4 regions of the Halobacillus sp. HZG1 genome follow, and region 1 is predicted to be linked to each of the others. Evidence: riboswitches for the same ligand, from Rfam matches in the RefSeq annotation. Region 1 holds a riboswitch; each other region holds the start of a gene.
What was found. Region 1 has a riboswitch for S-adenosylmethionine ahead of VKA52_RS13740 (methionine ABC transporter ATP-binding protein). Riboswitches for the same ligand answer to the same signal wherever they lie in the genome.
Positions count from the first base shown of each region.

Region 2: another riboswitch for S-adenosylmethionine. It lies ahead of msrA (peptide-methionine (S)-S-oxide reductase MsrA); the one in region 1 lies ahead of VKA52_RS13740 (methionine ABC transporter ATP-binding protein).
Region 3: another riboswitch for S-adenosylmethionine. It lies ahead of VKA52_RS12450 (methionine ABC transporter ATP-binding protein); the one in region 1 lies ahead of VKA52_RS13740 (methionine ABC transporter ATP-binding protein).
Region 4: another riboswitch for S-adenosylmethionine. It lies ahead of VKA52_RS02170 (methionine biosynthesis PLP-dependent protein); the one in region 1 lies ahead of VKA52_RS13740 (methionine ABC transporter ATP-binding protein).

Region 1 covers NZ_JAYLVQ010000070.1:102,560-108,558, reverse strand. The annotation lists gene VKA52_RS13760 (DMT family transporter) at 1-167, opposite strand, end outside; gene VKA52_RS13755 (GNAT family N-acetyltransferase) at 306-878, shown strand; gene VKA52_RS13750 (NAD(FAD)-utilizing dehydrogenase) at 883-2,214, shown strand; gene VKA52_RS13745 (iron-containing alcohol dehydrogenase family protein) at 2,220-3,290, opposite strand; SAM riboswitch class I at 3,435-3,540, shown strand; gene VKA52_RS13740 (methionine ABC transporter ATP-binding protein) at 3,628-4,671, shown strand; gene VKA52_RS13735 (methionine ABC transporter permease) at 4,631-5,293, shown strand; gene VKA52_RS13730 (MetQ/NlpA family ABC transporter substrate-binding protein) at 5,316-5,999, shown strand, end outside.
Region 2 covers NZ_JAYLVQ010000012.1:15,589-21,587, reverse strand. The annotation lists gene VKA52_RS01050 (DUF4190 domain-containing protein) at 1-233, shown strand, start outside; gene VKA52_RS01045 (peroxiredoxin-like family protein) at 278-931, opposite strand; gene eutH (ethanolamine utilization protein EutH) at 966-2,075, opposite strand; gene VKA52_RS01035 (ion channel) at 2,228-2,635, shown strand; gene msrA (peptide-methionine (S)-S-oxide reductase MsrA) at 2,671-3,144, opposite strand; SAM riboswitch class I at 3,266-3,387, opposite strand; gene VKA52_RS01025 (AIM24 family protein) at 3,554-4,246, opposite strand; gene VKA52_RS01020 (DJ-1/PfpI family protein) at 4,280-4,825, opposite strand; gene VKA52_RS01015 (alpha/beta hydrolase family protein) at 4,828-5,703, opposite strand; gene VKA52_RS01010 (DinB family protein) at 5,888-5,999, shown strand, end outside.
Region 3 covers NZ_JAYLVQ010000065.1:31,932-37,930, forward strand. The annotation lists gene VKA52_RS12420 (acyl-CoA dehydrogenase family protein) at 1-1,070, shown strand, start outside; gene VKA52_RS12425 (arsenate reductase family protein) at 1,622-1,981, shown strand; gene gcvH (glycine cleavage system protein GcvH) at 2,065-2,448, shown strand; gene VKA52_RS12435 (toprim domain-containing protein) at 2,571-2,918, shown strand; gene VKA52_RS12440 (thioredoxin family protein) at 2,929-3,243, shown strand; gene VKA52_RS12445 (TlpA family protein disulfide reductase) at 3,380-3,802, opposite strand; SAM riboswitch class I at 3,893-3,998, shown strand; SAM riboswitch class I at 4,205-4,313, shown strand; gene VKA52_RS12450 (methionine ABC transporter ATP-binding protein) at 4,396-5,421, shown strand; gene VKA52_RS12455 (methionine ABC transporter permease) at 5,414-5,999, shown strand, end outside.
Region 4 covers NZ_JAYLVQ010000021.1:16,649-22,647, forward strand. The annotation lists gene VKA52_RS02155 (FecCD family ABC transporter permease) at 1-26, shown strand, start outside; gene VKA52_RS02160 (NAD(P)/FAD-dependent oxidoreductase) at 45-1,022, shown strand; gene metC (cystathionine beta-lyase) at 1,250-2,428, opposite strand; gene VKA52_RS02170 (methionine biosynthesis PLP-dependent protein) at 2,425-3,543, opposite strand; SAM riboswitch class I at 3,658-3,769, opposite strand; gene VKA52_RS02175 (flavoprotein) at 3,900-4,289, opposite strand; gene VKA52_RS02180 (hypothetical protein) at 4,344-4,676, opposite strand; gene VKA52_RS02185 (DUF4385 domain-containing protein) at 4,761-5,207, opposite strand; gene glsA (glutaminase A) at 5,197-5,999, opposite strand, start outside.

The sequences.
Region 1 (5,999 bases):
GAAACGAGGATATAACTGAACAGCATCACCATCGCAGAGGTCACCCGGAGAGCGACGACCTGGATGGGGGAGAGGCCATATTCGTACAATTCGTTCACAAACAGGCCGATGATCCCCCATAGGGATGCGCCGAGAAATATGAGGATAAACGCGCGGTTTCTCGTCACCTGGATCCCTCCTTCTTCCATGAATGTCCGTCTATTATACAAAAATTTAGAAAGGTTTGAATATAGCTGTTGCAAAAAAATAGAAATTCTTGTTTGATAGAGGATAAGGATGAAATCGAAACACAAGGGGATGGAACAATGAATCCAGTTATGAGAGATATTAAAACACACATCGAAACCGAACGGCTGGTCCTGAAAATGCCGGAGCCAGGAGATGGAACAGCAGTCAATGCGGCGATCCAGAGATCTGTGAATGAACTGAAACCATGGCTCGGATTCGTCCAGGAGACACCGACCGTCGAAGATACGGAATCGAACGCAAGAGAAGCGCACGCGAAGTTCCTGCTCCGGCAGAACCTGAGGTATCTCGTTTTTCTAAAAGAGGATATGACCTTCGTCGGTTCGACAGGTTTTCATCGAATGGACTGGGATGTGCCGAAGTTTGAACTAGGCTACTGGATGGATACCGCTCATAGTGGAAAAGGATACATGCGGGAAGCGGTGGAAGCTTTGACGACCTATGCGTTGCATGACCTGGGGGGAGCGCGGGTGGAAATCCGCTGTGAATCGGAAAACAAAAGAAGCCGCGCCATCCCGGAATCTCTCGGCTTTGAACTGGAAGGAATCCTGCGCAACGACGATCTCTCTGTCGATGGGAAGAGTTTAACCGATACGTGTATCTATGCCAAAGTCCGTGAAAAAGGGGAGTGATCCCGTGTATGACATCACGATCATTGGTGCCGGCGTCAGCGGAGTATTCCTTGCTCACACGTTAGTCAAGGAACATCCGGATGTGAACATCCATGTGATCGATAAAGGAAAACCTCTGGTTGAACGGACGTGTGGATTGCAGCAGGATGGCTGTACCTGTGAAGGCCCGTGCGACCGCTACATAGGATTTGCCGGGTTGGGCAAATCGGAAGGGAAATTCAATTATACGAACGACTTCGGAGGACAACTGGGAAAGAAGATCGGGGAAGAGGCAACGCTCTCGCTCATGGAAGAAGTCGATGAGCTTTTATGTTCTTATGGTGGTGACCTTGTGGAAAAATATAGTACGAAAAATGAGAAACTCTCCAAAAAAGCCGCCCAGCACTCTTTACGGGTTTTCTCAACAGAAGTCCGCCACCTGGGAACGCAGCTCGCCCGAGGGGTTTTTCAAAGCATGTATGAGGTGATGGCTGAACGGATGACATTTACCTTCGAAGCGGATGTGACGGCGGTCACAAAAGAAAGCGGTCGATTTTCCATTGATACCAACCACGGGCGGTTCCAAAGCAGGAAAGTAGTGTTCGCAACAGGCATGAGCGGGGGAGAATGGCTGAAATCCATGACTCAGGATTTAGGGCTGAGAGCGGGCGAGACACGGTTGGATCTCGGGATTCGGGTGGAGATGCGCGGCAATCAGCTTGATGCCATCCTTCAGGAAACGTTTGAAACGAAACTGCATTACATAAACGAACGCTTTTCAGCGACCACTTACTGCATGAATCCACGCGGGAGAATCATACGCAAGTATCAGCATGGCCTGGTGATGGCAGATGGTCAGAATAAGAACGAGGAGGAACCGAGTCAGAATTTGAATTTCACTCTTTTCGTACCGCGGTATTTCAAAAATCAAGCCGAAGCTATGGCACAAGCTCATCGTGTCATTGGTGGTATCAATCAAGGGCAGGACAGGATTGTGGCTCAGAAGTTGGGAGATCTATTGGCAGGAAAAACGTCGATTCGTCTTGATTCAGAAGTGATCCATCCTTCGCTGGAAGCAGAAGCAGGAGATCTCCAAAATGAAGTTCCGCCTCTTTATTTAGAAGCGCTTCTTGAGTTTTTTGAGGCATTGGAAGGGCTGCTGGGAGAGAAAATCGATCGTGACACCATCCTATATGGAATGGACAGCAAATTCTATGAAGCGAAGATCTTTACAGATGAGCATTTTGAAACGGAGCTGCAAGGATTGTATTTGATCGGGGACTGCTCCGGGGAGACACACTCTTTGTCGCAGGCGGCAGCGAGTGGCATTTACTTAGCCCGCTGTATGGAAGCTTAGCCTTTTTACAAGGAGGCTAAGCTTTTTTCTACGGTTAGGATTGCTTCTTTCACTTGGGCTTGCGTTTGAATTCCCATCAGGTGAATCGATTCGCTGGGACGAGTGGCATAGTAGGAAATGGTCTCGATATCCTCCAGGGAATCTACATCCAGCTCTTTGAGCGTGAGAGGGAGCCGCATGGATTTGTAAAAGGGAATCAGCTGCTCGATTTGATCGGTTTTCCCTTCAAGAGCCAGCTGGACAAGGATGCCGTAGGCTACTTTTTCTCCATGTAAAAACTTATGTGTTCCGGGCACTTTCGTCAGGCCGTTGTGGATGGAGTGCGCGCCGGATATACGACCGTAACCATCTCCAAAACCCCCGACCATACCTCCAGCCATGATGATCGTTTCAGTGACTCGTGTAAATGAGGACGTGCATTGAGCGTTTTCATTGGCTACTACAGCGTCTTTTCCTTCCTGGAATAGAACGTCTCTGCACAATTTTGCAGCGTGGAGAGCCATTTCCAAGGGGAGAGGCTTTTCTTGTATATGGCTCGTCAGGACATCGGCCTCATACCATTTGGCGATCGTATCTCCAATCCCTGCACGGAGGTATTCTACTGGTGAGGTAGCGAGCATATCCGGATCGACGATGACCATGTATGTACTTCTTTTGTAAATGATATATTCAAGGAAATTCCCATCTTCATCGTAAAAAACGCTCAAAGGCGTCCATGCGGCACAGTTGGATACCAGGGTGGGGATCAGAATCACAGGCAGGTCCAGGTGAGCCCCGCATGCTTTCGCAAGGTCGAGGATTTTCCCTCCTCCGACACCGATCAGGACATCTGTGGTTGTGATTTTCTCCGCGATCCTTTTCACTTCTTTATGTGTGCATTCCCCTTCATAGAGGATGGTTTCGACAGCAAATGGAAATTCAGGGATGTAAGGTTTGGCCATGCTCCATGAATCGCTTCCATGGATGATGGTCCCATGCGTGAACGTTTCATCCTTCACGAGTTCAGGTACTTTTTGCAAAAGGCCGGGTTCGCAACGGTAATAAGTCGGCGCCCCTTGTACTTGGATCGTTTCCATTCAAAATTCCTCCCTCTAAGATATGACCATTATTATCCATACCTTAAAATGCCATGTCAACGGAGAAAAAATATAATTGAAAAAATTGAGAAAATTATTTACAAAACCTATCACTTGCGTTAAAGTGTTAAAACATAAACGAAATTCTTATCAAGAGTGATTGAGGGAAAAGGCCCGTAGAGATCACAGCAACCTTCCATTTGGAGTGGTGCTAATTCCTGCAGAATATTTTTATTCTGGGAGATAAGAGTTTAGCAGTCTTTCATGCGAAACTCTCTCCCTAAAGGGCGGGAGTTTTTTTGTAGGACTTGAATTTGTTAAATGAAGGGGGAAGCCGATGATTTCATTGGAACAACTGAGCAAAGTCTATCCATCCAAGGAGAAAACCGTAATCGGAGTCGATGACGTCTCCTTGGACATCAAGAAAGGTGAGATTTTCGGAGTCGTCGGGTACAGCGGAGCTGGTAAAAGTACGCTGCTGAGATGCATGAACATTCTGGAACGCCCGACAAAAGGGAAGGTCATGGTTGATGGAATCGATCTCATGACATTGAATCCTAAAGACCTGAGGAAGGCGAGGCAATCCATCGGGATGATCTTTCAGGGTTTCCACCTGGCGATGGCGAAAACCGTTTTGGAAAATGTCGCCTTCGCTTTAAAGGCTTCAGGCGTCAACCGCCAGGAAAGAAAAAGGAGGGCCCAGGAGCTCTTGGACCTTGTCGGTCTGTCAGATAAAGCTGATGCGTATCCCGCCCAGTTAAGTGGAGGTCAAAAACAGAGAGTGAGCATTGCGAGAGCGCTCGCCAATGACCCGAAGGTGCTTTTATGTGATGAAGCCACTTCTGCTCTGGACCCGAACACGACACAATCCATACTGAAGTTGTTAAGAAAGATCAACCGCAAACTCGGACTCACAATCGTTCTCATTACCCATGAAATGGAAGTCGTGAAAGAAATCTGCGATCGCTGTGCCGTGATGGAAGACGGAAAAATCGTAGAGCAGGGGTCTACGTACGAAATTTTTGCAGCACCTGAAAACGAACTGACGAAACGCTTCATTCAAACGGTGATCGACTTCCGGATCCCGGAAAAGATTCTCTCGGAAAGAAAGGGGACCATCGTACATATGACGTTCAAAGGGGACTCGGCGAACGAATCGATTGTGTCAGACCTCTTGCAAGGATTTAAAGTACGGGCCAATATTCTCCACGGGAAGATCGATTACATCCAGGACCAGGCGCTCGGTAACTTTGTCATGGAATTGACTGGAGAACAGAAAGTTGTTAAACAGGCGATCGATGATTTGAAAGGGAAACTTGGAGAAGTGGAGGTGCTGCAAGATGATCGAACAGCTGATCAATCTCTGGCCAGAGCTGAATAAATCATTCCTGGAAACACTGATCATGGTAGGTATCGGACTCCTCGTCGCTTTAATTGCAGGGCTTCCGCTTGGATTACTTCTGTTTGTGACAGACCGTGATTTATTTTTGGAGAATCGAACGATCAAAAGCATCGTCGGCGTCGTAGTGAACCTGATCCGTTCGGTTCCGTTCATCATTTTACTCGTCTTTCTTTTTCCTTTTACCAACTTCCTGATCGGAACAACGACAGGGCCGGTGGCGGCATCCGTAGCCCTTTCTGTAGCTGCGATCCCTTTTTACGCAAGGATTGTGGAATCATCGGCGCGTGATATTGACAAAGGGGTGATCGAAGCGGCCATCGCCTGCGGGGCTTCTCCTTGGTTGATCATCAAAGATATCATTTTCCCGGAAATCAAACCGGGGCTGATCAGCGGATTGACCATCACTGCCATCAGTTTGATCGGTTACTCGGCCATGGCAGGGGCCATCGGGGGCGGTGGAATTGGAGACCTGGCGATTAGGTATGGTTACTACCGTTACGATAATTTTGTCATGTTTACAACCGTCATCCTGCTTATTGTTCTTGTACAAATTGTTCAATACACAGGCGATTACATTGCCAAAACGGTAAAAAAGAATTGAAGAAAACTTAGGAGGTACCATCATGAAAAAACTCATTTTGTTAGGTGTTACATTATTATCCATTGCCTTTCTAGCAGCATGCGGGGAGGAAGAAGAAAGTGCGGACGCTTCTGGAAAAGACACGATCCGATTCGGCGCTACGGCTGGACCGTACAGCGACATGGTCACGAAAGCGATCGCTCCATTGTTGGAAGAAAAGGGATACGAGGTGACGAACAAAGAATTCACAGACTATGTTCAACCAAACAAAGCCCTTGCCAATGGAGATTTGGACGCCAACCTTTTTCAACATAAAATTTACTTAGAGTCGTTCGCCAAGGAAAACAACCTGGATCTATCCGAAGTCATCATCGTACCGACCGCACCAATGGGGATTTATTCCAATACATACGAGGATATCGAGAGTATTGAAGAAGGAAGCACGATGGGCGTACCGAACGATCCGACGAATCTTGCCCGTGCATTGATTGTGCTTGAAGATGAAGGCCTTGTTGAGGTTGATGACAGTGTCGATCCTTTACGTGCATCATTGAACGACATCACGAAGAATAAGAAAGACATCAAGTTTGTCGAAGTTGAAGCAGGGCAATTGCCTCGACTCGTTGATAGCGAAGATTTGTCCATGGTTCCAGGGAACTATGCTTTGGCAGCCGGAATGGACCTTCTGAATGCTCTAGCTTTGGAAGACATGCCTGATGATTACCGG
Region 2 (5,999 bases), on a different contig from region 1:
GTGTGTTGGGAATGATGTCCATCTTTCTTCCTTTTATCGGCATCCTCTTTGGATGGATCGGGCTCCTTTTTGCCAATAAAGCTCTCGTTGAACTCACCACAGATGCACCAGGATACCGTTTCGCTTTAGGAGGGAAGATATGTAGCGTTGTTGGACTTTGTTTACAGGTCTGCATTCTTATATTCATTCTTGCTGCCTATTTCTTTTTCATGAACCTGAATCTTTTTATGTAAAATAAACAAGCGTCCTCTCTTAACTAAAGGGGACGCTTGTTGTATTACGCATGTATTTTCTTTAATTCTTCTAATACGTCAGATGGCTCAGCTCGATCTTTGTAGTCCGCTTTCGTATAGTCATACACAATCGTGCCATCTGTATCAATAATATAAGTTGCGGAAACAGGGAGGGTCCACGTCTCATCACCATTATGTTTATCCACGTGGAGCCCTTTGTCTTTGTACACTTCTACAAGATAATCTGGTAATTGATACACCAAATTGTATTGATTGGCTACTTCATTCCCAACATCGCTCAGTACGTGATAATTCAGTTCGTTCTTCTCCTGCGTCGTCAATGACTGATCAGGGGTTTGTGGACTGATGGCCATTAACTCTGCTCCCTCTCCATGGATTTCCTCAAGGATCTGCTGATAGGCTCTCAGCTCCATGTTGCAGTATGGGCACCAGCCTCCGCGATAAAAAGTAAGGACGACCGGCCCGTTTTTCAATTGTTCATAGAGCTCGACCGTTTCTCCCTTCGCGTCAGGTAAATTAAAGTTTGGCGCTTTCTCTCCTGCAGACAAACCTTCTCCTTCATTCGAAGCTTCCAGTTCATCAATCGCATTCTTCATTTTTTCTTGTACTTCATCAGGAGTTGCTTTCTTGAATTTTTCAATATACTCATGATAATGCTTTCTCATTTCTGTCTTCATGAAAAAAACTCCTTTTCCGTGGATTCACTTTTCATTATATAGGGGGGGAAACACGAGAAGAAACTGATTTGCTTTCCCTCGTCATCCATAAGGCAAGGCCCACGGCTAACCCTCCAGCTGTTAACTTACCAATGAGTACAGGAAAAATCATATCCTTGTCTACACTAGCTACAAACGCAAAGTGGCTGCCGATGACGAACGCTCCACTCACAGCAAACGCAGCATTGACCGTTTTCCCTCGTTCATCCATATCTTTCATTGTCGCTAACATAGGTAAGTGATGCGCTGTAGAAGCAATCAGTCCTGTTAGAGAGGTCGGTTTCATACCTAGCTTTTCACTCAGTTGTCCAATCCATTGCTCTCCCCGCTGATTGATAAAAGCTACAAGAGGATAAGCACCTGCTAATGTAACGGTGATCCTTCCAACAATGATCACACCTTCGGATAAGGGAGCCATTCCAGGAAGAACAATGAAGCCGGTCAAAGTTTCAATAATAATGAGAGTGAGGCCTGTGATAATCACGATTTCAATGGTTTTTCCAAAATAAGAAAATAACCGAATGGTGGCGTTCGTAAACAGCCATAAACCTGCTCCGATACAGGCAGAAAGCAAAATAGCCGGTGTTAAATTACGCACCATCCACCCAGCTTCATACCCTGCTAGAGCACCACCGACAAAACATCCGATCGGAACCGTAACTAAACCAGCTAAAATGCCTTTTGAAAAGTAAGGACGATCTTCTTTTTTTACAATTGTTAGCGCAACAGGAATAGTAAAAACAAGCGTTGGCCCCATCATCGTACCGAGAAGTGCCCAGGAAAAGGTGGCCGCTTCTTCCTCAAGGGCTAAGGATTCCGCCAAAGGATAGGCTCCCATATCAATAGCAAGCATCATTGATGCAAACATCGATGGGTCCGCTCCGAACCATAAAAACAACGGAGTGATGACAGGCGCAAGCCACTGGGAGAGTACGGGGGCAAGAGAAATGATCCCTACCATCGAAAGAGCAAGCGGACCCATCATCATAAAAGCTTCGTAAAACCGCCATCCCAGAGATAGGCGGTGATTAAGCACATAATAATCCAGTGCTCCCAATACCATGAAGATACACATAACAATTAAAATGGCGTCATTAACCCACAAAAGCCCAGCCCCTTCCTCATATTTCTCCCTTCATCCATGTTTACAATAACTACTACTCAGGGTAGGAGATTTTCTATAATGGCTTGCTCATCTTTACACGGTGGACGCTGACTTAGCCTTTCCATATTTTTTTAAGTAAAGGAGAAGAAAAAATGGTACATGCTCTATTCATCGTTGTGGTTATATTCATTGCAGCGAACCTCGTGTATTTTTTCACGAATAAATCCTACAGAAAAAGCTACTTCAGCACGGCCCTTTTCTTTCAATTATTTTTTGTACTCACAGGTGTGCTTATTGGATTTACGTTCCTCTACTATTTGTTATCATTAAACGGAGTCATTCTTGTTACTAGTTTATCATCAAGGGACCCTGTCGACCCAAACTTTTTGGACTTGCTTTACTTTAGTGGGGAAACGTTGTTGAGCGTGGGGTATGGTGACATGCTGCCTGTCGGGGCAGCCCGTTTCTTTGCCTTGCTTGAATCAGGAATCGGCATCCTTCTCCCTACAGCTTATTTCTTAAAAGCTATGGATGCATCCAGGCAAAAAGAAGATTCATAAATATAAAAAGGACCCTTGTGAAAGGGTCCTTTTTATTATCCAATGGAGCATGCAGCAGAGCCATGCTTTTGTAAATATTTCTGGTGATGTTCTTCCGCTTCATAAAAAGTTGTTGCCTCTTCAACTTCTGTAACAATCGGGCGTTTGAAGACCCCTTTACCTTCCCATTCTTTAATTTTCTCTTCAGCAATATATTTCTGACTTGCATCCGAATGGAAAATAACAGAACGGTATTGATGACCAACGTCGATTCCCTGCTTATTGCGGGATGTCGGATCGTGAGCTTCAAAAAAGATATTCACTAGTTCTGCATAAGTGATGACCGTTGGATCGTAGTTCACTTTCACAGATTCCGCGTGTCCACTTTTTCCTGCTTTGACCTGTTCATATGTCGGGTTCTCCAGATGGCCGCCAATATAACCTACCTTCGTTTCTGTCACCCCTTCGAATTTTTCAAAAAATGCTTCTACTCCCCAAAAACATCCTGCACCGAAAATAGCGGTTGCCATTTAACATCTTTCCTTTCCCTTAACGCAACTTCTATCGAGAGCCTTGACGGTTATGGTGCTTACACGAAAAGACCCCTTTTCTTATCCAGTAAGAAAAGGGGTCGCTAATATCCGCACGATCCTCTCATCTCTTAGAATGTTCATACATTCTACAGGAATTGGCACCGTTCTCGTCAATCCGTAGATTGATTCGATGGTTGCCGGGCATCAAAGGGCCAGTCCCTCCGCCTCTCTGGATAAGAAGTTTCCGTTATTTATTTTTGTTAGTACCCATCCTACTACGTTTTTGTAACGAAGTAAAGGATAACAGATTAAAAATTTTCAATAAATGCACATCAAGTTTCTCTTGGTGTCATTGTATTCACAGCATACCATGCTCATGCCTGTCTGTAAAAAAATCCGCTTCTGCTCAGCTCTGCCCTGTTGTATAAACTTCCTCAAACGGCTGGACAATAACGAATCCATCTCCTTCAAACTCCATTTGTATGGATTCTCCGCTTCCCCGTCCAATCAATGTTTTAAAACTGATATCTGTCCGGAAATTCGGTTCCAAATGCCCGGACCAGGCAACAGTAGCATGCGGGTCAGTGATCACAGGTTCCCCTGGACGGACCAACAATGTCAATGGTTCATAGTGCGACGTAATCGCCACACGCCCACTTCCACTAAGGGTGACGTTGAACAAACCACCAGAAACCATCCCCGCTACTTTCTTCATCAGTTTGATATCCCAGTCAATGCTCGGTTCAAAGGCAAGTAGATCATTTCCATTAACCGTGATGGTCTCATTATCCAGGTCGAAAATAGTAATCTTCTTGCCCTGATCGGCAAGGTAAAGGCGACCTCGACCAGTGGCTTTCATTAGAGAACTTCCTTCCCCGGTCATCGCTTTTTTAAATAAACGACCGACACCATGCTCGAGAATGCCCTCTCTTTCAAATTTAATGTTTCCATTATAGGAAATCATCGCTCCCGCCTTGGCCCACACTTGATCGAGAAGATTCACTTCGAGAATCCGCGGAGTCTCCAATTCAAAGTAGTCATTTTCTGATTCATCCTGCTTTGTCTTTCTAATAAATTCACTAATAGAGTAGTCGCTCATCATCTGTTCCTCCTAATCGTATTCTAAGAGTATCTATGCTTCTAATTGACTATACCACGATGGATCAAAATCGAGTCCTAAAGTTCTCCCCAGCATCAAGCCAAACTCTACAAAAGCGGATCCCTTGGCAGTGATCAGTTTTTTTGAAACAACCACCGTTTCATCCATATACGTATTCTCATGGAACACATTTAAGAAGACTCTCTGTTCTTTTGTAAGGCCTGTTGTATAGGAATGATGATCAAGGACTCCTGACATGGCAAGGAAATATGGGGCACTTGATATAGCACCGATGAGAACATCTTCTTCACTGGTTTTTTGAATGAAATTAATGAGCGTTTGATGATCAACAAGATGTTTAAAATCATCGACCCCGGGCAGAAGTATGCAATCATAATCGCCAGGGCTGACCTTTTCCACTGTTTCATTTACTACACATTCAAGTCCTGATTCACCAGTGACTCTTTCCTCATCCAAACCTATATATGTAACCTTTTGCTCTGCCTGTTTAAAGACTGAAAGAGCTACCGTGATTTCATATTCACTAAATCCAGGGTATAGCACTACACCGATCGTCATGATTATCCTCCCTCCAGATGCTTTTCAAACCATTCCAACACCTCAGGTGCATACGCTTTAAAATGCAATCTCAAACCGTGATCTCCATTTTCATATTCAATATATCGATGGATGTTATGCTCACGTTCCATCAAGCTTACAAAGTACCTTGCCTTTTCCACAGGTACGGTCCGATCTCTTCCTCCGTGAAGCACTAATGTAGGGACTCCCACTTCCTCCACCCACTGAATGGGAGAAAGCTCACGATACCAACTATGTTCTCCTCCAGGTGGCCCCATTAATTGTTCGATTTGTTTTTGAACAGATGCAGGTTGGCTTGTGTAAAGATGCTCCAAGTCAGTAATGGCACCAATGACAGCAACAGCATCGACATCCATTTCCTGTTGAACCGCGAGCAGACTCATCCACCCTCCACGGGAATATCCGAGCATCACAGTCCGGTCTTCATCCACATGGTCCAACTCTGCTCCAACCTTCTTTAAATCCAGCACATCTTGGACAAAGTCTTCTTTTTTGTTTACCTTAACGTTCTCCTCTGCATTCTCCCTGTAGTGTGTCGCTAAAACAACATATCCCTGCTCTGCCCAGTAGGATAGATTTTTAAGTTCTTGCGCATCTGTCAGCGAACTTTCTCCCACCCCTCCTCGGTTATGAATAAGTAAAGGCAGACTCTCCTCAATATTCTCCGGCTCAATCCAAAGACCCGGAATATCGGTATCCCCGCTTTTATATGTAATGGAATATCCTGTAACACCTGGTACACCAATTTCTACCTCTTTCTTACTCTGCAGGACAGAATCTTCGCTGTCCCCAACAAAGAACACAACAGCTCCCATAAAACTAAGGAAAACCAAAAAAGCTCCCAACAGCTTTTTCACCCTATCCCTCCTCAATAATCAATTGGAATAATCTGTATGACCTGGTCATGAAATATTTACCATTTATTATCATTACATACGGAAGGGCTTTGGAAAGGTTTCATTTTTAGAGGGGCTGGGGAAAGAAACATCTATAGGAATTGTGATAGACTCTAGATAACTTCAATTGAAAGGGAGATTTTGTATGTATGGCTTAGATGAAAAGAGAAAAGAATTGCTCGATTTTGTAGACCAAGTGCCAGAGCAACAAGCATCAGTTAAGCCTGAAGAAGATCGTTGGTCCATCCTTGAAGTTT
Region 3 (5,999 bases), on a different contig from region 1:
ATGCGGAAGTCCCTGTGGAGAATGTTCTTGGAGAAGTTGGGCGCGGGCATGTCATTGCATTCAACATTCTAAATGTCGGTCGCTACAAACTGGCGATTGGCGGAGTAGGTGGTTCTAAGCGAGCAATTGAGCTTTCGGTCAAGTATGCCAAGGACCGCAAACAGTTCAAGACTCCGATCGCAAGCTTTCCATTAATTCAGGAAAAGATCGGTTCTGTAGCAGCCAACACCTATGCAAATGAGAGCTCCGTGTATCGTACGGTAGGTTTATTCGAACAAAGCATGGGTAAATTGTCTGACGAAGAGCTGAAAGATGGCGCTGCCGTTGCTAAAGTCATTGCAGAATATGCAATTGAATGTTCATTGAACAAAGTGTTTGGAACAGAACTTCTGGACTTTGCTGTGGACGAAGCTGTACAAATACATGGTGGATACGGTTTTATGGCTGAATACGAAGTAGAAAGAATGTACCGTGATTCCCGAATCAACAGAATCTTTGAAGGTACGAACGAAATCAATCGTATGATCGTCCCAGGTACACTGTTGAAGAAAGCAATGAAAGGCGAGTTGCCTCTCCTTCAGCAAGCACAAGCCCTTCAAGAAGAAATTATGATGATGATGCCGGAAGAACCGGGTGTGGAAGTTCTGGAACAAGAGAAATATTTATTGAAAAATGCGAAGAAGATTGGTCTCCTTGCTGCTGGTCTTGCCGCACAGAAATACGGAGAGAAACTGGAAAATGAGCAAGAACTTCTTGTAAATATCGCGGATATAGTAGGCGAGATTTATAACATGGAATCTGCCGTTCTTCGTACGGAGAAAGCAATCAATAAATCAGGTGAAGAGAAGAACAAACAGAAACTCCTCTATACACAAGTGTATGTGCAGGAAGCCTTCAATCGAATCGAAGGACATGCGAAAGAAACATTGATTGCAGCGGAATCCGGGGATTCTTTAAGAATGATGCTAGGTGCTATGCGTAAACTGACACGTCATACACCTACAAATGTTATTCCTAAGAAGCGTGAGATTGCAAAAGCATTGATTGAAGCTGAAAAGTACACGGTTTAAAAAATAAGGTTGAATGTCACACAGGGCCTGCACTTTCGAAACGCGAAGGTGCAGGCCTTCGTTTTGCTCTATTCATCTTAAACAATATGGCAGGATTGTGGAGGACTCAGTTTCGAGACTTATGTTGAGTGTATGGGGGCGGAGGGGAATATCTCGCTTTCCGCGGGAGCGCGGTGAGACTCCTATGGGACGTGTGGGACAGGTGAGACCCCGGAAGGCTTAGCCTGAGGAGGCTCACCGCCCGCCCCATGGAAAGTGTTCAAATGCGGAATCGTCCTGGTAGACACGACTGTCATAAGCAGAACAGCAAAGGAATGTGCTTTTCATTCCTTTGCTGTTCTGCTTATGACGCGAGTGTCTGGACGATGGAGCAAGACGAACCTTTTCCCGGAGCCCTAAACTCACACAAACACCTCGAAACTGAGTCTTCAACTAAAGGGAGGATTATGGAAGAGCATGAGATGAATATGAAGACAATCTTAGAAATAAATGAAATCTTCGCCTTCGTTGTGATAAAATATTAGACAACAAGAATGAAGGAGGGTGTGAAGATGTCTTTAACCTTCTATTGGTACCCAAATTGCGGTACATGTAAAAAAGCTAAAAAGTGGTTGGATGAGGAAGGGATTGACTACGAATCTGTACATATTGTCAATCATCCCCCTTCAGAAGAGCAGTTGAAGAGCTTTATTTCTACTAGTGACAAACCTGCAAAGAAATTCTTTAACACTAGTGGGAAAAAGTATAGAGAACTGAATATGAAGGAAAAGCTAAAAGAAGCAGATGAAGCACAGATGATTGAGTGGTTGGCATCTGATGGAATGCTTATAAAGCGGCCCATCCTAACTGATGGTGAAAAAACAACCATAGGGTTTAAGCAGGATGAGTTTGAAAATGTTTGGGCTCAGTGAGCACATTATTGGGAATAGAAGCCTATAGCTTTTATGTTTATATTAGTTGTTGAACTATAATTATTATTTTGGAGGTAATTGACATGAGCGTACCTAAAGACCTGCGTTATTCTGAAGAACATGAATGGGTGAAAGAAGAAGGGGAAAAAGTTAGAGTCGGTATTACTGAATTCGCGCAATCAGAACTTGGAGATATCGTATTCGTAGAACTTCCAGAAGTCGGGGATGAGCTGGAAGCAGATGAGCCGTTTGGCAGTGTAGAGTCTGTGAAGACAGTTTCTGAACTTTATGCTCCTCTTAGTGGTAAGGTTGTCGAAGTTAATGAAGACTTGGAAGACAGTCCGGAATTTGTTAATGAATCTCCTTACGATAAAGCCTGGATGGTTGTTGTTGAACCAAGTGACAACTCCAAGGTCAATGATTTGATGACTGCGGAAGAATATGAAGCAATGATTGATGAAGACTAAGGATAGTGCATTGGACAGGCAGGGCTTTAAGAATCCTTGTCTGACATGATCACGTTTGATCTTAATCATGTTCAGACCATGCCTGAGAGGCATGGTCTGTTTCTATATAGTAGGTGATGAAGATGGATGGAGAACGAATCGTCATTGTTGAAGGAATCACGGATAAAAAGAAGTTGAACAAGGTCCTTGATGAAGATATTGAAATCATCTGCACCCATGGGACTTTAGGAATCGAGCGGATGGAAGAAATGATTTTTGATCACAATTTAGATGATCGGACCGTGTATATTCTCGTGGACGAAGATGACTCTGGCTACAAATTAAGAAAACAATTGACGGAAGAGCTTCCTCACGCCGAACATATCTATATAGATAAGGCTTTCAGAGAAGTAGCAGCTACGCCGGAAGCTGAATTAGCAAGAGCCTTACTTAGTAGACATTTCAACGTAAAATCGATTTATTTAATATAGGAGGATGGCTGTGGAGGAAATAAAAACATCACCAGAAGTAAAGAAGCACTTTGATGCTCCACAAACGACCCTCACCTTCGTTCACAGCCCTTTTTGCGCAACGTGTCATTTAGCACGTCAAATGCTTACAACACTTGAAGCGGTCTTTGATCGGGGAGTTTTTAAGGAAATGAATGCTTCTCTGCACCCTGAATGGATGCAGTATTATAAGATTAAAAGTGTCCCGTGTCTGCTAGTGACGAGGGATGGGGAGGTAGAGGAAAAGATATATGCTTTTCAATCTGTCTCCTATATGTATGAGAAAGTCGTTGGTTTTGTTGAATAGTGTATGTATTTCCCAGGAAATGACCACTACTGTAGAATTGAAAACTTCTCTTATTAAATATGGTTTGGAAGTTATTCTATAATAAAAAACAGGGAAGACTCTCCAGAGTCTTCCCTGTTTTTTCTAGTCTTGAATATCATACAATTTCTCCTAGTTTGCTTACAATATCTAAGAAGGAGGACTGATCACCAAAATTCGCATGGATATTACCTTGTTGATCGATGATGATGGTGGAAGGAACGCCATCACAATTGTACATGTCATAAACGTAACGTCCTTCGTCAGAAAGAGTAGGCTGCGTTAAAAACTTTTCGGTGAATTCGAGACCTTCCTCTATCTTCCGTTCTCTTCCAGAAACATTGATCGTCAGCATCGCTACTTTTTCATGATCCATCGTTTTGAACAGTTGTTCTTTCATAGGTAAATCTTTCCCGCAATCTGGACACCAGGAGGCCCAGAAGGTCAAGACAATAACTTTCCCTAGTTCGTCTTCCAGTTTATAGATTGAAGATTGATCGTTAATATAAGGCAGTTCAAATAAAGGGGCTTGTTCACTCAATGTCATTCTCCTTTGTATCTGGCGAAGTTATGGATTGACGCTAATCTATGTCCCATGCTAACATAATTATTAATTTCATATCGACATCTTCACTTATCCAGAGTGGCGGAGGGACTGGCCCGACGATGCCCGGCAACCGGCAGGTAGACTGCACGGTGCTAAATCCTGCGAAGTCTTTGACTTTGATAGATGAGAAATGTAAACGCGATCAATCTCTTCTATTTAAAGAAGGGATTTTTTTATTGTGTAAATCGCGTGAATATTTGCTGTTTTGGTTTATAATTGATCGACTTTATTTTCTGAACAATCTGTTTTGGAGTTGACACAAAATTCGTACGGTGCTACAATCCTCTTTGTGCTACTTAAACGAGTTAAAGTAATAATAATTTAATAGACTAAAATCTCTTATCCAGAGTGGCGGAGGGACTGGCCCGATGATGCCCGGCAACCGGCAGAACTATTTTGCTCAGGTGCCAATTCCTGCAAAGTAAAAAACTTTGACAGATGAGAGAACAGATTTTTAGGTATGATTAAAAACGCCGCTCTGTTCTCATAACAGAGCGGCGTTTTTTTGGAAGTGGAGGGAAATCATCATGATTACAATTAAAGGACTATCAAAGATATTCCACACGAAAGATCAGGATGTACGAGCTGTGGATGACTTAAGTCTTAACATTAACAAAGGGGAAATTTATGGGGTGATCGGCTATAGCGGTGCCGGTAAAAGTACATTTATTCGTTTACTGAACCGGTTGGAAGACCCCACAGAAGGAAGCATTCTTGTCGATGATCAGGAACTCACTTCTTTGAGTAAAGGAAAATTAAGGTTGGCAAGACAAGAAATTGGAATGATCTTCCAACATTTCAACTTGCTTTGGTCGCGAACCGTTCATGATAATATCGCTTTTCCATTGGAAATTGCCGGTATCCCTAAAGCTGAGAGGCAGAAACGAGTCGATGAATTGATTGATTTGGTGGGATTGAAAGGACGTGGAGGTTCTTATCCATCTCAATTGAGTGGCGGACAAAAGCAGAGGGTGGGGATAGCCAGAGCACTTGCAAACAACCCTAAAGTTCTTTTGTGTGATGAAGCTACATCCGCCTTGGACCCAGAGACCACTGATTCGATTCTTGATCTCCTTGTGGATATTAATGAAAAACTCGGCCTTACAATCGTTCTGATTACACATGAAATGCATGTAATACGCAAAATTTGTCATCAGGTGGCGGTTATGGAAGAAGGGAAGATTGTGGAGCAAGGGGAAGTGTTGGATGTCTTTCTCCATCCTAAAAAACCGGTAACGAAGAAGTTTGTGGATCAAGTGATGGGAGATCCGGAAAAAGAGACCTCCCTGCAGTTGATCAAAGATAATTACCGATCTGGAGAAATTATCCGTCTTCATTTTGTCGGAGATAGTACAAATCAAGCACTCATCAGCGATTTATCCAGGAAGTTTGAAGTAGATGTCAACATTCTGCATGGGAAAATCACCCAGACGCAAAAGGGTGCGTATGGAACAATGTTTGTACAGTTTGATGGAAATCAAAAAGAAGTCGAGCGTGCCATTGATTATATTGGATCAACATCTGTAGAAGTGGAGGTGAATCCACATGTTTAATGAATGGTTCCCGAACGTAAGAATGGAAGACATGATTACAGCTACAAATGAAACCCTCTACATGACTCTGGTTTCTGTCGCAGGTACGTTTGTTTTAGGTTTGCTATTGGGACTACTTCTTTATTTGACCGGCCCTGGGGGTCTCTGGGCAAACAAAACATTGAATTGGATCACTGCTTCTATCGTTAACATATTTAGAGCGATTCCTTTTATCATTCTCATTTTATTGTTGTTCCCGTTTACTGATTTTCTGATTGGAACTATTCGAGGGCCTCAAGCAGCGCTACCTGCACTAATTATTGGTGGAGCTCCATTCTATGCCCGTTTAGTGGAAATTGCTTTGAAAGAAGTCGATAAAGGTGTCGTGGAAGCCGCAAAATCTATGGGAGCTAAGTATTCGACCATCATTTTCAAAGTATTGCTTCCGGAATCGATGCCAGCTCTGATATCAGGGATTACCGTAACAGCGATCGCATTGATTGGATACACTGCAGTAGCAGGTGCAATTGGATCAGGTGGACTTGGCGACTTCGCTTATTTCTACGGCTTCCAAAGAAGTAATTTTGATGTTGTATTTA
Region 4 (5,999 bases), on a different contig from region 1:
TCTATTTGCTTATGAAAACCCAATAGAAAAAGGAGTTCACGTCCATGGAAGAGATGTATGATGTAACAGTAATTGGTGGAGGAACCACAGGATTATATGCTGCTTTTTATAGTGGAATGAGAGATTTGAAGACAAAAGTCATCGAGTACCAGCCTCAAGTCGGGGGCAAGGTTTCCTTTTTCTATCCGGAGAAGAAAATCTATGACGTCGGCGGGTTCCCGGGTATTACAGGGGAAGATCTCGTCACAAATGTCAAGGAACAGGCGGAAATGATTGAACCTGCCTTTGTGACAGGGGTGAAAGTGACATCTATCGGTAAAAAAGAAGATGGAAATCTGCTCCTCAAGACAGATGACGGCCAAACGCATCATACAAAAACCGTGATTGTCGCATCCGGTCTGGGCACGTTTGAAATGCAGCCGCTTGAAGTGAAAGGCAGCGATCTCTATGACGGGAAACAGATTCACTACACCATTCAAAACCTGGAACAGTATCGAGGGCAGAAAGTTGCGGTCGTCTCGCAAAACCGTGTCGGCATTGACTGGTCACTCGCTCTTGAAGGGGTGGCAGAAGAAGTTCATCTATTGAATCGCGGGGATGAATTTAAAGCGGTCTATGAACAGGATGTTGAAAAGGTAGAAGATTCCTCTGTTCACATCCATAAAAATAAAAAGATTGAAGAGCTGCGAGGAGATGAAGCTCTCAAAGAAGCGATCCTTCAAGACGGTTCCGTGCTTGAGGTCGATCATATCCTCGTCTATGAAGGCTTGCAAATCGATAAGAGTTTATATGACGAGTGGGGATTGGAAACGGACAAAGGAAGAATCCCCGTTTCGACAGATATGTGTGCGAGTCTGGAAGGGGTATTTGTCGCTGGTGATGCGGCCGTCTATCCAGCGAAAACGATGCTTATCGCTTCCGGATTCAATGAAGCGATGGCAGCGGTGAACAGTGCCGCCAAGCATTTGGATCCAAAAGCGAAGTCGCAAGTGTATAGTACAGTGATTTATAAGCATAAATAAGAAAACGCCGAACGCAGCTTATGCTGATGTTCGGCGTTTTTTTGTGAAGGAAGAAGGACCAGATGCTAATAAAAGCTGAAAAGTCGCTAATTAAAGGCCAGAAGCTGCTAATAAAAGCTATACATTCGCTAATAAGTTTCCTAAGAGAATACTGATAAAAGCACCCTGCCGCTGCTTAAACTTGAGAACATTCGAGCAGGGCGTTATGCTCCGCTTCCATCCATCGCTCAACCTCCTGTTTGTAGAAATGCCTGGGGTTCGAGTTTTTCTAAAGCTTGATGGAAATCGTTGAGTAGATCTTCCGGGTTCTCAAGCCCCACGGATAAACGAAGCAGACCATCAGTTATGCCACGCTTTTCACGCTCTTCTTTTGGCATGGAGGCGTGAGACATCCGTGCGGGATAGGATAAAATTGATTCGACTGCCCCGAGGCTAACCGCATAAACCGGGATTTCCACATGTTTTGTGAACTGTCTTACTGCTTCTTCATCACGCAGCCTGAAGGACAATACTGCTCCAGACCCTTGTGCCTGGTACGTTTGAGTCGAGCTTCCCGGATGGAAACGGAATCCGGGGTAGTAGACGTGTTCTACGAGTGGGTGAACGCTTAATTTCTCTGCGATCTTTACAGCAGATGCTGAAGATTGCGTCATTCGGCAATGTAAGGTTTTCAAGCCGCGAAGCACGAGCCAACAATCGTGTGCGCCGAGAATGGAGCCGAATGAATTTTGCAAAAAACCGAGCTGCTCTGCGATGTCTTCATCGTGGGTAGCGGCAAGGCCTGCCACCACATCGCTGTGACCAGCGATGAACTTCGTTGCACTATGCAGGACAAGATCTGCACCAAGTTCAAGTGGGCGCTGCAGAGCGGGAGTCATGAACGTGTTATCGACGAATGTCCAACAATCATTCGCTTTTGCTAATTTTGCGACGGCACGAATATCTGTGATTTCAAGCGTGGGATTGGAAGGTGTTTCTATATACAAAAGTTTGGTGTTTGACTGAATGGCCGTTGCTACTTCATGGAGGTCCGTCATATCCACAAATGTATGATCGATTCCAAATCTTACGAGAACATCGCGGATCATACGAAAAGTTCCCCCATACACATCCTGTGTGATGACGACATGGTCACCTTTCGATAAAAGCATGAAGGCCGTAGAAATCGCAGCCATTCCAGAGGCGAAAGCAAAGCCGTGACTTCCACTCTCCAGTCCCGCAATGGTGTCTTCCAGTGCTTTTCGGGTCGGATTGCCGGATCGGCTGTAATCATAGATTCCGGGATTGTCGAAATCCTGCTGATGGAAGGTAGATGCCTGCTGAATCGGGACACTGACCGCTCCGTTGTGCGGATCGAATTTATAATCGCTGTGCAACAATCGGGTTTGCAAAGAATGATCATTCATCGGATCGGTTCCTCCTTTGGTAATTGGGCAAGGGAATAGTGAAGATCTTGAATCAAGTCATCGATATGTTCGACACCGACAGAGAAACGGAGCAGGCGGTTACAAACCCCGTAACTGATCCGGGTTTCTTCTGGAATATCAGCGTGGGTCTGGGTCGCAGGGTAGGTGATAAAGCTCTCTACACCACCGAGACTTTCGGCAAAACTAATCAAGTTTAAGTTTCTTAGAAAGGGGTCGATCCATTCTTCGGATTGAAGTCTGAATGATAACATCCCGCCTTTTCCAGGGTAGAAGATATCTGTGACATTCGGGTGGTCCTCCAGGAAGGCAAGCACGGATTTCGCATTTGCTTCATGCTGGCGCATCCGAAGGGGGAGCGTCTTCATCCCGCGCATCACAAGCCATGAATCGAAAGGAGAGAGGACAGCTCCAGATGTATTCTGATGAAAAGCGAGCTTCTCGCTTACGACTTTTCCTTTACTTACAAGGATTCCGGCCAGTACGTCATTATGACCCGCCAAATATTTCGTAGCACTATGGATGACGACATCGGCCCCTTCTGCTATCGGCTGCTGTAACACCGGTGTATAAAGGGTGTTATCAACAAGCAGGAGAAGATTGTGGGCTTTCGTGACTGTTGAAATCTGCTTGATGTCAGCCGTATGCATCAGCGGATTTGTCGGTGTTTCCACATAAATGGCTTTCGTTCGTTCATTGATGTAGGTATGGATGCGTTCAAGGTTGCTGCTGTCACAATAATGAAAGCGAAGGTCGTAACGCTCTTCCATGTGTTCAAATAAGCGGAACGTCCCTCCATATAAATCTTCGGAAACGATGATTTCATCGCCTTTTTTAAAAAGGGAGAGGGCGGTTTGAATCGCAGCCATCCCGGAGCTGAACGCAAATCCTGCATCCCCACCTTCGATATCAGTGATGGAAGACTCCAGAGTTTGACGGGTAGGATTGCCGGTTCGCGTGTAATCAAAACCTGTCGACTCTCCTAAACCGGGGTGGCGGAAGGGGGTGGAAAAATATACAGGAGGGTTAATCGCCCCCGTAGGTTCATCCCGCTGGTTCCCGGTCTGAACGAATTTCGTATCCGTATGCGGACACATAACAACACATCCTTTATTAGTTAATGGTTCAATATCCAACGCCTTGATAAAATCTAAAAAGGGAAATAAAAAAAGCCTTCTTGAAGAAGAAGACTTTTGTGGGTACGGTTCTTCTTCTTATCTTTCAAGTTGGATAAAACAACTTGTTGGAGTTAGCACCTTCCTGGTAAAACCAGGGGTTGCTGAGGCTTCGTCGGGCCAATCCCTCTGCCTCTCATGATAAGAGATTCAATTGTAATTTTTTCTAATTGCTGAATACTCTACACTACTCAGAAAGTTTTGACAATATGCTGACAAGAAATTTTTCCGAAAACTTTTTTGGGATGAGAAAAAAGCCTCCTTCTAAAAGAGGAGGCTTAGATGGGTGGGTTTTGCACGCCGGATTCGATATAGCTGCGGACGAGCAGCCATTCGTCACCCTGTTTTTCGAATGTATCAAAAAAGAGGTTGGATGTTGGCAGGAGTTCTCCGTTTAACCGGATGGAAATCCAGAAGGCGGCAAGCTGGATGTTTTCATTAAGCATGGTCACGGAATGGTCGGTGTAAATCCAGTACATATCCTGGTCCTTGAAATGTTCGAAGGCTTGATGCCATCCCTCCATCGACTCTTCATACGAGTAATCCACTCTTTCCCCATGACGGATCTCTCTTGCAACGAGGGCTTGTGATGTCACTTTTTTCAAGTAATCTAAATCTTGTTGGCTTGCTCTTCGTTTGTACTCTTCATAAAAGGTTTGAAAATCCATATGTATTCCTCCTCTACCTCAATGGTTCGACAGAGGAGATGGGAATCCTGTCAATTAATGACAGATTCCTAAGTTGTAGAGAACTGTTTTGACTTGTAGAGCAAGCGTACCGATCCAGAGCAGGTGAGTGATGGCATTCATGCCGTACCATGTTGTCTTTCTCTTCATTTGTCCGCGTTTTTTATAAAGGATGGCCACCAAGGGAATAGTCATGACAGTAAAAATAGCCGTCAAGCCGAGGAGTCCTTTGTAGTCGCGAATCCAGATAAAGTCATTGAAGAGGGGGATGATGATCGTTGGAGTGTAAATGACAGATAGGAAGTAAACTCCGATGGACCAGGAGATGACCATGAACAGCAGGTTAATCAGAAGTGGGTATGTTTTCACGCGTACACCCCTCCATTTTATTAATCCGATTTGTTTACTCGGGTTAATGTTATCCTACGTTCAATAGTCGAAATTGTCAATATATTATCCGTGTTCCTTTTGGTGGGCTTTCTTTTTCTTTAGATAATCCTCATCTTCACGGGCCAGCACCCATTTTTCCTCGAAAATTCTTGCGGATTCTGCTTTCTCGTTGTCAATGTCGCGATCATTCACTTCTCCGTTTTTGTCATATTTTTTCCCTCCTTTATAATTCGCGTATCGCCGCGAGCGTGTGTAGCCCATCTGTAGGAACTTCCGGGCCATATCCATGCCGACGAAGTCATCCGCTTCTTTGTAGTCGAGAAACATCTGATAGATTTTATCCGATGATTCCCGGGCGATTTCCGGTGTCTTGAAGCGCCAGTGAGCCAGGATTTCACTTTTATATGGTTCTACGAGCAATACCCCTTGTTCGCCACGTCCGACGCGGTACTTCTCGGGATTTTTGCGGAAGTCGATATTATCAAAATCGAGATCATAATCAAACGCCATCTTCATACTTCCTTTCTGTGTTCTCGACACCGAACATATTAAGTTCAAGGTCCTGTGAGAGCTTTTTTATCAAGGCACCTCCGGCTGTACTGTTCCCTTTTTCATCAATGGCCGGTCCTACCACGCCGATTCCCATACGTCCAGGGGAGGAACCGATGATGCTTCCAGATACTCCACTTTTACAAGGAAAACCTGCTTCCACTGCATAGTGCCCGGATGAATTATACATCCCTGATGTCATCATGATTGCCTTCACTGTGCGTAAGTGGTGGGAGGGGATCAGCTTTTCACCTGTTTCAAGGTCCAGTCCTCCTTTTGCTAAAAACAGACCCACGCGGGCGAAATCGTGACAGCACATCATGACGGAATTCATTCGGAAATAAAGGTCGAGCGCCTCTTCTACATCCGTAACCAACGTACCGGTACTCTCCATGAAGTAAGCGAGGGAGCGGTTCCGTGCACCGTTCGCCTTTTCGGCCTCATATACTTCCTTGCTCATTTCTAGCTGCTCATTATTCGTTACCTGACGCAGGAAATCCATATAGCGATGGAATCGTTTATCAACGGTTTGTCCTTTAATCAACGCAGCAACAGCTATGGCTCCTGCGTTGATCATTGGATTGAAAGGTTTACTTGTATCATAAGACTCAAGCTGGCTGATGGAATTGAAAAAATCACCCATTGGTTCCATGCCTACTGTTTGGAATACACGCTCTTTTCCGAAATCCTGTAAAGCGAGCATAAGGCCGATAATTTTTGAAGTGCTCTGCATCGGAATATATTTGTCATTAT